One region of the Nocardioides sp. W7 genome, then DNA from elsewhere that is predicted to be linked to it. Evidence: riboswitches for the same ligand, from Rfam matches in the RefSeq annotation. Region 1 holds a riboswitch; the other holds the start of a gene.

Evidence for each region. Region 1 has a riboswitch for cobalamin ahead of cobN (cobaltochelatase subunit CobN). Riboswitches for the same ligand answer to the same signal wherever they lie in the genome.
Region 2: it holds a riboswitch for cobalamin, as region 1 does, so the genes downstream of both, MUB56_RS11790 (hypothetical protein) here and cobN (cobaltochelatase subunit CobN) in region 1, are expected to answer to the same signal.

Annotation. Positions count from the first base shown of each region.
Region 1 is NZ_CP095078.1:3,368,087-3,373,234, reverse strand. Features, by position in the region: gene MUB56_RS15975 (GrpB family protein) at 1-339, opposite strand, end outside; gene MUB56_RS15970 (hypothetical protein) at 595-1,206, shown strand; gene MUB56_RS15965 (RNA polymerase sigma-70 factor) at 1,274-2,155, opposite strand; gene MUB56_RS15960 (carboxymuconolactone decarboxylase family protein) at 2,158-2,742, opposite strand; cobalamin riboswitch at 3,113-3,245, shown strand; gene cobN (cobaltochelatase subunit CobN) at 3,281-5,148, shown strand, end outside.
Region 2 is NZ_CP095078.1:2,480,048-2,485,195, forward strand. Features, by position in the region: gene gatC (Asp-tRNA(Asn)/Glu-tRNA(Gln) amidotransferase subunit GatC) at 1-130, shown strand, start outside; gene gatA (Asp-tRNA(Asn)/Glu-tRNA(Gln) amidotransferase subunit GatA) at 127-1,668, shown strand; gene gatB (Asp-tRNA(Asn)/Glu-tRNA(Gln) amidotransferase subunit GatB) at 1,668-3,161, shown strand; cobalamin riboswitch at 3,222-3,375, shown strand; gene MUB56_RS11790 (hypothetical protein) at 3,453-5,042, shown strand; gene MUB56_RS11795 (hypothetical protein) at 5,039-5,148, shown strand, end outside.

The DNA of each region.
Region 1 (5,148 bases):
CACCAGTCGATGGCCAGGCTCGCGAACGCGCAGGACGTACCCCGAGGCGAGCAAGGGATGGAGGTAGTCCTCCTCGGCGGTGATGTCAGGCACCGTCACCAGGACGTCGATGATTGGCTTGGCCGCAAGCCCGGGAACCGAGGTCGATCCGATGTGCTCGACCGCTTCGGCGATGTTGCCGATCGCGCTCCGCACGCGTGCCTCGTGCGTGGAGTACAAGTCCGCCCACACCGGGTCGTACTCGGCGAGGAAGAGTTCGCGCTTCTCCACGCCACCAACCAACAGGGCACCGGTCACATCAGCGCGTCGCCGGGTGTGGGTCACCGGTCGATCGTCCATTCGCCGAGGGTAGCCAAGCCGGCACCCAGTCAGTGAACGCCCCACTTCGCGGATCTTCATCCGACCATGCCGCGCCCTTCGCGGCTACGCTCGCCCGGATCTGCCGCCGATGGTGCGCGGTCTTGCCGATGACGGACGGCACTGCCTACACCTTCTCCGCCACGTTCCAGCGGCCGGATCTGGTGACCCTGGCGTCCGGACAGGTGCTCGTCTCCTACTCGGACGACCCTGACCACCCCTGAAGGAGACCGAGACGTGACACGAGGCCCGCGGCAGAGCCCCACCGACCCGACACACGAGGACAACTGGTCCGGCGGCTACTACGAGTTCTCGATCAAACTCGGCGCGGCCGACGACGCCCGGCTCGATGTGGCGTTGGCCGCGCTCTGGCATGCGGCTTCACTCCCGAAGCCTCTCCGGCGGCACCCCGACGAAGCGCCCGAAGTCTCGGCGCAAGCGTTGCTGGCCGGTCCTCTGAACGCTGTCGCGACCATCCCCGGACTGGGGTCATCACTCTGCGTAGTGATGGTGGGTCGAGCGGAGACGGATGACTCCGGTGTTGCCCTGGAGGACGCCGATTGGCTCGACCTGTGCCTACCCCTCGGCGCGCTCGCCAACCTTGACGAGCGCGTCGGTGGCTATCCGTTCGACGGGGACGGCGACACGAGAGGATGGCGCGAACCGATCGAACATTGGTTCGCGACCGTGGCATCCGCAGTGTTCGAGGCTGTCCCGTTCGTGCACGCCGTCACCGACGACGAGGTGTCGGGCTCCGAAGTGCCCGAAGTCCAGCAGGGACTGCAAGGAGTGTTCAGGCGCAGCCCCGAGGGCGGTCTGGAGGTCGAGCCAGTCCAGACCTGGTCCTGATAGACGAGCACCGAAACGCACTCGTCTGCCGCAAGTCGTGCACCCGACAAGGTGCGTACTTCGCCGCCTAACGGCTGAGCGTCGCCTCCACGTCGATCCCGGTGAGCTTCATGGGATTGCGGACGGCGTAGATCCGGGTGATCCGTCGGTCCTCGACGACGAACGTGATCGCCGTGTCGTGGCCGTCCTCCAGCCCGACGATCATGGCGCCGGGCGCTCCGTTGAGCAGGGTCGGCAGGACCGTCGCACCGGCTCCGAACTTCGGGAACGTGCGCAACAGGTTCGCCACCTTCTTCGCCCCCGTGACGGGTTGGGTGATCGCCTGGGCGACGCCTCCGCCGTCCGCCACGAGAACCACGTCCGGGGCGAGAGCATCCAGCAAGCCCTGCAGGTCACCGCCGGTCACCGCGGCGAGGAACCGCTCGACGACCTCCTGCTGCTCGTTGCGGCTCACCTCCCTCCGGGGGCGCCGGGCCGCGACGTGCTCGCGGGCCCGATGGGCGATCTGACGTACGGCGGCCGCGGACTTGTCGACCGCCTCCGCGATCTCGCCGTACGGCAGGTCGAACACCTCGCGCAGGACGAAGACGGCTCGCTCGGTCGGCGTCAGGGTCTCGAGGACCGTGAGCATCGCGAACGACACGCTCTCCGCCAGCTCGACGTCGTCTGCGACGTCCGGTGCCGTCAGCAGCGGTTCGGGCAGCCACTCGCCGACGTACTCCTCGCGCCGCCGGGCGTTCACCCGCAGCCGGTCCAGCGCCTTGCGGGTGACCATCCGGACCAGGAACGCACGCGGGTCGATGACCTCGGACCGGGCGGTCGAGCCGATGGCGTCCCAGCGGATCCAGGACTCCTGGACGACGTCCTCGGCGTCCACGGCCGAGCCGAGCATCTCGTAGGCGACGGTGAAGAGCAGCCCACGATGGGTGACGAACGGGTCCTGGGACACGCTCACGACCCTACGGCGGTGCGCGGGGCGAGCGGCTGGAGACCGCACGCCGCGGCGAAGCCGTCGGACTCGATGCCGAGCGCGACATTCGCGCGGGTCGTGAAGTTCGCGAACGCGATCACCGCGGTGAGCTCGACCACCGCGGAGTCGCCGAGCCGTGCGCGGAGCGAGGCGACGATCTCGTCGGTCACGGTCGGCTCCGTCTCCGTCATGGCATCGGCGTAGGCGAGCACCTCCCGCTCCAGCGACGTGAAGGCGTCGGAGTCACGCCAGCGAGGGATCTCCCGGGCCTTGGTCATGTCGAGGTTCTGGTTGTGGGCCTCGAAGTAGTTGAAGTCCAGGCACCAGGTGCAGCCGACCTTCGAGGCGACCGCCATGTGCGCGAACGACTTGAGCTGCTCGTCGCAGGCGTCCCACTTCTTGACCTTGCCCCCGACGGCGGCCAGGTCCATGAGCACCTTCTGGTTGTGCCAGTAGACGCCGATCGAGCTCGGCACCTGGCCCAGCGTCTTCCTGGCGAAGCGCTTGATCAGCGAGCCCTTGAAGCCGGTGATCTCGGCGGCGGGGATGCGGGTCGCTCCGGTCATGTCGTCCTCCTGTGGTGGTCGGTACGACATCAAGACGCCGGCGAGCGCCGATCTGTGACAACGGCGCGAGGCGCGCTCGCAGCGATCCGAGTCGTCGTCAGACTCGACGAGGCGGCAGAACGTCCGATGGTGAACGTAGGAACTCCCGTCCTCGGGAAACCACGACGTCTATCGCGGGACCGCCACGCCGACGCCCGCTACGCCCTCAGCTGCGAAGAGCCGCTCATGCGGTTTCAACGGCTGCGCCGGCCCGGTGCCCACGACGCTGGCCGAACCCAGAGGCCGGTTCGCGCTCGCGGGAGCTCGCGGTGCTCGACCGGCTGGAGCAGCTGAGCGATATCCGGTCGTGCTGCTCGCCGTCGCGAGCACAGGCATGGTCCTCCCGTAGGGTGCGGCACACGCCTTCGCCGCAGGAACCCGGTGCGATTCCGGGGCGGTTCCGCCACTGTGACCAGCCCGTGAGGGCTCGAGCCAGACACTGAGCCGAGGGTGATCCGACCGCTACACGGGGCGAGAACCCCGGAGGAGGAACCCGGCCATGGCCGCGTCCGTACGCATCTGCCTGCTCTCCACGTCCGATACCGACCTGCTCTCGGCTCGGGCCAGCGGCGCCGACTTCGCCCTGGCGAACCCGGCCCGCAGCACCGACGCCGAGCTGACCCGCTGCGTCGAGGGTGCCGACCTCGTCGTGATCCGGCTGCTCGGCTCGCCGCACGACCTGTGGCCGGGGATCGCCGAGGCGCGCGCCGCCGGCACCCCCGTCATCGTGCTGGGCGGAGAGCAGCAGCCCAGCGCGGAGCTGATGGAGCTGTCCAGCGTCCCGATCGGGATCGCCGCCGAGGGACACCGCTACCTGGCCGAGGGTGGCCCGGTGAACCTGGCCCAGCTGCACGCCTTCCTCTCCGACACCGTCCTGCTCAACGGCGAGGGCTTCGAGCCCCCCGCGGTGATCCCGACGTGGGGCTTCGCCGAACGCCGGGGCCCGGCGGATCCGAGCCGTCCGCGGATCGGCATCCTCTACTACCGGGCCCACCAGGCCAGCGGCAACACCGCCTTCGCGCACGGCCTGGCCGACGCGGTCGACGCCACCGGCGGGGCAGTCGGAGTCCCGATCTTCGCCGGCTCGCTGCGCAGCGCCCCCGACGACCTGTACGACGCCCTCGGCACCCTCGACGCCCTGGTCGTCACCGTGCTCGCCGCGGGCGGCAGCGTCCCCGCGTCGGTGAGCGCCGGCGGCGACGACGAGACCTGGGACGTCGAACGCATCGCCGCTCTCGACCTCCCGATCCTCCAGGGGCTGTGCCTGACCAGCAGCCGAGCGGAGTGGGAGGCCAACGACGACGGCGTCACCCCGCTGGACTCGGCCAACCAGATCGCGATCCCGGAGTTCGACGGCCGGATCATCACCGTCCCGTTCTCGTTCAAGGAGATCGACGCCGACGGCCTCCCCCGCTACGTCGCCGACCCCGAGCGCTGTCGCCGGGTCGCCACCCTCGCCGTCAACCACGCCCGGCTCCGGCACGTGCCCAACGGCGAGAAGAAGGTCGCGCTGGTGCTCTCGGCGTACCCGACCAAGCACGCGCGGATAGGCAACGCCGTCGGGCTGGACACCCCGGTGTCCACGATCCGGCTGCTGCGCCGGCTCCGCGACGCCGGCTACGACCTCGGCGCACCCGGCGCGGTGCCCGGGCTGGACCTGGACGACGACACCGAGGCCGGCGACGCGCTGATCCACGCGATGATCGCCGCGGGCGGGCAGGACGAGGAGTGGCTGACCTCCGACCAGCTCACCGACGCCCACGTCCGGATCAGCGCCGAGCAGTACGCCCGCTGGACCGCGGATCTGCCCGCCGGGTTGCGGGACGAGATGGTGCAGGCCTGGGGCGAGGCGCCCGGCTCGCTCTTCGTCAACGAGTACGGCGAGCTCGTGCTGGCCACCCTGGTGGCGGGCAACGTCGTGCTGCTGATCCAGCCGCCCCGTGGCTTCGGCGAGAACCCGGTCGCGATCTACCACGACCCCGACCTCGCCCCGTCCCACCACTACCTGGCCGCCTACCGGTGGCTGGAGGCTCCGGAGCCGGACGGCGGTTTCGGTGCCCACGCGGTCGTGCACCTCGGCAAGCACGGGTCGCTGGAGTGGCTGCCCGGCAAGAACGCCGCTCTGTCGGCGGCGTGCGGGACCGACGCGGTGCTCGGCAGCCTGCCGCTGTTCTACCCGTTCCTCGTCAACGACCCGGGCGAGGGAGCCCAGGCCAAGCGCCGTGCCCACGCCACCATCGTCGACCACCTGGTCCCGCCGATGGCCCGGGCCGAGTCGTACGGCGACATCGCCCGCCTGGAGCAGCTGCTCGACGAGTACGGCAACATCGCTGCGATGGACCCGGCGAAGCTGCCGGCGATCCGGGG
Region 2 (5,148 bases), 890 kb from region 1:
GCCGGTCACCAACGTGTTCCGCGAGGACGTGGTGGTGCCGAGCCTGACCGCCGAGCAGGCGCTCTCCGGGGCCCCCGCCTCCGAGCAGCAGCGCTTCGCCGTCCCGCGGATCCTGGGGGACGAGCAGTGAGCGCAGCGAACCGTGGCGGAGCCGACCTGACCCGGCTGACCGCGGCCGAGGCCGCGGACGCGCTCGCCGCCGGCGAGACCACCTCCGTGGCGCTGACCCGCGCCGCCCTCGACCGGATCGTCGCCGTCGACGGCGACGTGCACGCGTTCCTGCACGTCGACGCCGAGGGTGCGCTCGAGCAGGCCGCGGCCTCCGATGCCCGCCGCGCCGCCGGCGCCCCGCTGCACGCCCTCGACGGCGTGCCGATCGCGGTCAAGGACGTGCTGGCCACCGAGGGCCTGCCGACCACCTGCGGCTCGAAGATCCTCGAGGGTTGGGTGCCGCCGTACGACGCCACCGTCGTCGCGAGGCTCAAGGCCGCCGGCCTGCCGATCATCGGCAAGACCAACATGGACGAGTTCGCGATGGGCTCCTCCACCGAGCACTCCGCCTACGGCCCGACCCGCAACCCGTGGGACCTGACCCGGATCCCGGGCGGCTCCGGCGGCGGCTCCGCGGCCGCGGTGGCCGCGTTCGAGGTGCCGCTGGCCCTCGGCACCGACACCGGCGGCTCGATCCGCCAGCCCGGTGCGGTCACCGGCACGGTCGGCGTGAAGCCGACGTACGGCGGGGTCTCCCGCTACGGCCTCGTGGCGATGGCCAACAGCCTCGACCAGGTCGGTCCGGTCACCCGCACCGTCCTGGACTCCGCGCTGCTGCACGAGCTGATCGGCGGGCACGACCCGCGCGACTCCACCAGCATCGACCAGCCGGTGCCCGACCTGGTCGCGGCGGCCCGCCAGGGCGCGGCCGGCGACCTGTCCGGCCTGAAGGTCGGCGTGATCACCGAGCTCTCGGGCGACGGCTACCAGGCCGGGGTGCTCGCGCGCTTCCAGGAGTCGGTCGACCTGCTGGTCGAGGCCGGTGCCGAGGTCGTCGAGGTGTCCTGCCCGAACTTCGTGCACGCGCTGGCGACGTACTACCTGATCATGCCGTGCGAGGCGTCCTCCAACCTCGCCAAGTTCGACGCCATGCGCTACGGCCTGCGGGTGCTGCCCGAGGGCATCGACAACCCGAGCGCCGAGGACGTCATGCGGGCCTCCCGGGACGCGGGCTTCGGCGACGAGGTCAAGCGCCGGGTCATCCTCGGCACCTACGCGCTGTCCAGCGGCTACTACGACGCCTACTACGGGACCGCCCAGAAGGTCCGCACGCTCATCTCGCGCGACTTCGAGGCGGCCTTCGAGCAGGTCGACGTGCTGGTCTCGCCGACGGCGCCGACGACCGCGTTCAAGCTGGGGGAGAAGCTGGACGATCCGATCGCGATGTACCTCAACGACCTCGCGACCATCCCGGCCAACCTCGCGGGCGTGCCCGGCATCTCGCTGCCGTCCGGCCTCGCGGACGAGGACGGCCTCCCGGCCGGCTTCCAGATCCTGGCACCCGCACTCGCCGACGACCGGCTCTACCGGGTCGGCGCCGCGCTGGAGGCCGCTCTCGAGGCCCAGTGGGGCGCGCCCCTGCTGAGCAAGGCCCCCGCCCTGGACGGAGAAAACTGATGACCGACACCCTCGTCGCCTTCGACGACGTGCTGTCGTCGTACGACCCGGCTCTCGGGCTCGAGGTCCACGTCGAGCTGAACACCAACACCAAGATGTTCTGCGGCTGCCCGGCGGTCTTCGGCGGCGAGCCGAACACCCAGGTCTGCCCGACCTGCCTGGGCCTGCCCGGCGCGATGCCGGTCGTCAACCGCAAGGCCGTCGAGTCGGCGATCCGGATCGGCCTGGCGCTGAACTGCGAGATCGCCGAGTGGTGCCGGTTCGCGCGGAAGAACTACTTCTACCCGGACATGCCGAAGAACTTCCAGACCTCGCAGTACGACGAGCCGATCTGCTTCGAGGGCTGGATGGACGTCGACGTCGACGGCGAGACGTTCCGCGTCGAGATCGAGCGCGCCCACATGGAGGAGGACACCGGCAAGTCGCTGCACGTCGGTGGGGCCACCGGGCGGATCCACGGCGCCGACTACTCGCTGGTCGACTACAACCGGGCCGGCATCCCCCTGATCGAGATCGTCACCAAGCCGATCATGGGCGCCGGGGCGAAGGCACCGGCCGTGGCCCGCGCCTACGTCAGCCAGCTGCGCGACCTGATCCTCGCGCTCGGCGTCTCCGAGGCCCGGATGGACCAGGGCAACCTGCGCGCCGACGTCAACCTGTCGCTGGCCCCGAAGGGCACCGGCAGCCTCGGCACCCGCACCGAGACCAAGAACGTCAACTCGTTCCGCTCGGTCGAGCGCGCGGTCCGCTACGAGATGCAGCGGCACGCCGCGATCCTCGACCGCGGGGAGGCGATCTTCCAGGAGACCCGGCACTGGCACGAGGACACCGGGGTGACCACCAGCGGCCGCCCCAAGTCCGACGCCGACGACTACCGCTACTTCCCCGAGCCCGACCTGGTGCCGGTGGCGCCGAGTCGCGAGTGGGTCGACGAGCTGCGCGGCACCCTGCCCGAGAACCCGGTCGAGCGCCGGGCCCGGCTGCAGGCCGACTGGGGCTACACCGACCTGGAGATGCGCGACGTGGTGGCCTCGGGCCTGCTCGTCCCGATCGAGGAGACGGTCACGGCCGGTGCGTCCGCACAGGCCGCCCGCAAGTGGTGGATCGCCGAGCTGACCCGCCGGGCCAACGACGCGGGCGTCGACGTGGTCGACCTCGGGGTCAGCCCCGTCCAGGTGGCCGCCGTCCAGGCCCTGGTCGACGCCGGGACCCTCAACGACAAGCTGGCCCGCCAGGTCTTCGACGGCCTGATCGCCGGCGAGGGCACCCCCGAGGAGATCGTCGCCGCCCGCGGGCTGGCCGTGGTCTCCGACGACGGCGCGCTCGGTGCCGCTGTCGACGCCGCGATCGCCGCCAACCCCGACGTCGCCGACAAGATCCGCGACGGCAAGGTCGCCGCCGCCGGTGCGCTGATCGGTGCGGTGATGAAGGAGATGCGCGGGCAGGCCGACGCCGCCCGGGTGCGTGAGCTGATCCTGGAGAAGCTCGCCTGATCTGAGTGACGGACGTCATGCGGACGGAGCCAGCGGGTGCTCCGTCCGCATGACGTCCCGCGCGGGCTGCGGAGTTATGGTGCTCGGACACATCCATCAACGCCCGCAGCAGGGGAAGCCGGTCGAATTCCGGCGCTGACCCGCAACCGTGGGTCGGGCGGTACGACGTACCGCCCGACGAGCCGGAGCACCTGTCGCGATGCGTCCTGATCACATCGCTGTCGAGGAACGCAGCGGGTGGCCGAACCGGCATCCGCCGTTTCCCGCCCGCTGTCGCAGCGGGAAGGAACCATGAACATCTCCGTACGACGCGCGGTCGGCCTGTTGGCCGCCCCCGCCCTGGCGGTCTCCGCCATCGTCGCCGTCTCAGCTCCCGCGGCCCAGGCCGGACCCGTCCCGGCCCCGGCCGGGGCCGACCGGTCGCCGGCGGCCGCCGGCGCCGCGTACCTCGCCTCGCAGCCGGGCCCGGACGGCCTGATCAAGTCCTGGTACATCTGGCCGGAGAACACGCCGCCCCAGAGCTCGATCGACTACGGCCTGACGATCGACGCGGCGTACGCGCTCGACGCGGTCGGCGGCCAGCCGGCGAAGCTCACCGCGCTGACGGACGCGCTCCAGGGCGCCATCGGCAGCTACGCGACGGGTGGTGGGTCGCGGGCCAAGCTCGCGTCGTACCTGCTCGCCCAGGGGCGCAGCGGCTCCGCCATCGACGGCCTGGTCACCGCCCTGGAGGGGAACATCTCCGAGGACACCGGCATCGTCGGCCGGCTGGTCGACCCGGACCCCTACGACTACAACAGCCCGCTGACCCAGGCGTACGCCGTCGCGGCCCTCGACCTCGCGGGCTCCGACGAGGCCGACGAGGCGTTGGACTTCCTGCTCGGCCAGCAGTGCGAGGCGGGCTTCGTCCAGGAGTACTTCCCGGCCAAGGACGCCGCCGACCAGACCTGCGACGGTGCGGCTGCGCCGGTCGCGAGCGTCGACACCACCGCGCTGACCGTGCTCATGCTGCAGGGCCAGAAGGGCGAGACCGCCACTGAGCTGGCGGAGGCGACCTCGTGGCTCGCCTCGCAGCAGGCGGCCGACGGCTCGTGGGGCGCCAACGCCAACAGCACCGGCCTCGCCGGCTGGGCGCTCGGCGTCTCCGGCAACACCGCCGCGGCAGCGAAGGCAGCCGGATGGGTCCGGGCCCACCAGCTCGCCAACGCCGGCTCCTGCGCGCCGTACGCCGCCCAGGACGCCGGCGCCGTGACGCTGGACGACCTCGGCTACGCCAACGCCGCGTCGGGCGCGCTCGACCAGGTCGACACCAGCGTCGCGACCCGGGCCACGACCCAGGCGCTGCCCGCGCTGCTCTGGGCGCCGGGCGGTGCCGCGGCCGGCGACACGGCCGTGACGGCCACGACGAAGCTGGTCCGGGCCGGCTCGACCCAGACCGTCGGCCTGCGGGGCGCACCGGGCGACACGCTGTGCGTGAGCGCCAACGGCACGAGCACCCGGGTGCTGCTGCCCGCATCGGGCACAGCCAGCACGTCGGTGAAGCTGTCCACCAGGACGCGCAAGACGTCCGTGTCGGTCGTCGACGCAGGCGGCGAGACAGACGCCGTCGCGATCACCGGACTCGGTGCGAAGAGGGTCCTGTTCTCCGTCGGGAAGAAGGCCCACCGGGGCAAGAAGGTCGTCGTCAAGGTCCGCGGCCTCGCCAAGGGGGAGTCCGTGGTCGTCACGTTCCGCGGGGTGAAGGTCGCCCAGGGCAAGGCGAACGCCCAGGGCAAGAAGACCCTGCGGTTCAAGGCCACCAAGGTCGGCCGAGCCAAGGTGCTCGTGCGGGGTCAGTTCAAGAACCGCAGGAACAGCAAGGTCATCACGGTCACCCGATGAACCTCCGACTCGTACGCCGGCTCGCCGCCGCGGTCGCCCTGACCGCGGCGGCGGGTCCCGGTCTGGTCCTGGCCACCGGTGCCGCCCCCGCGGCGGCGGCCACCTG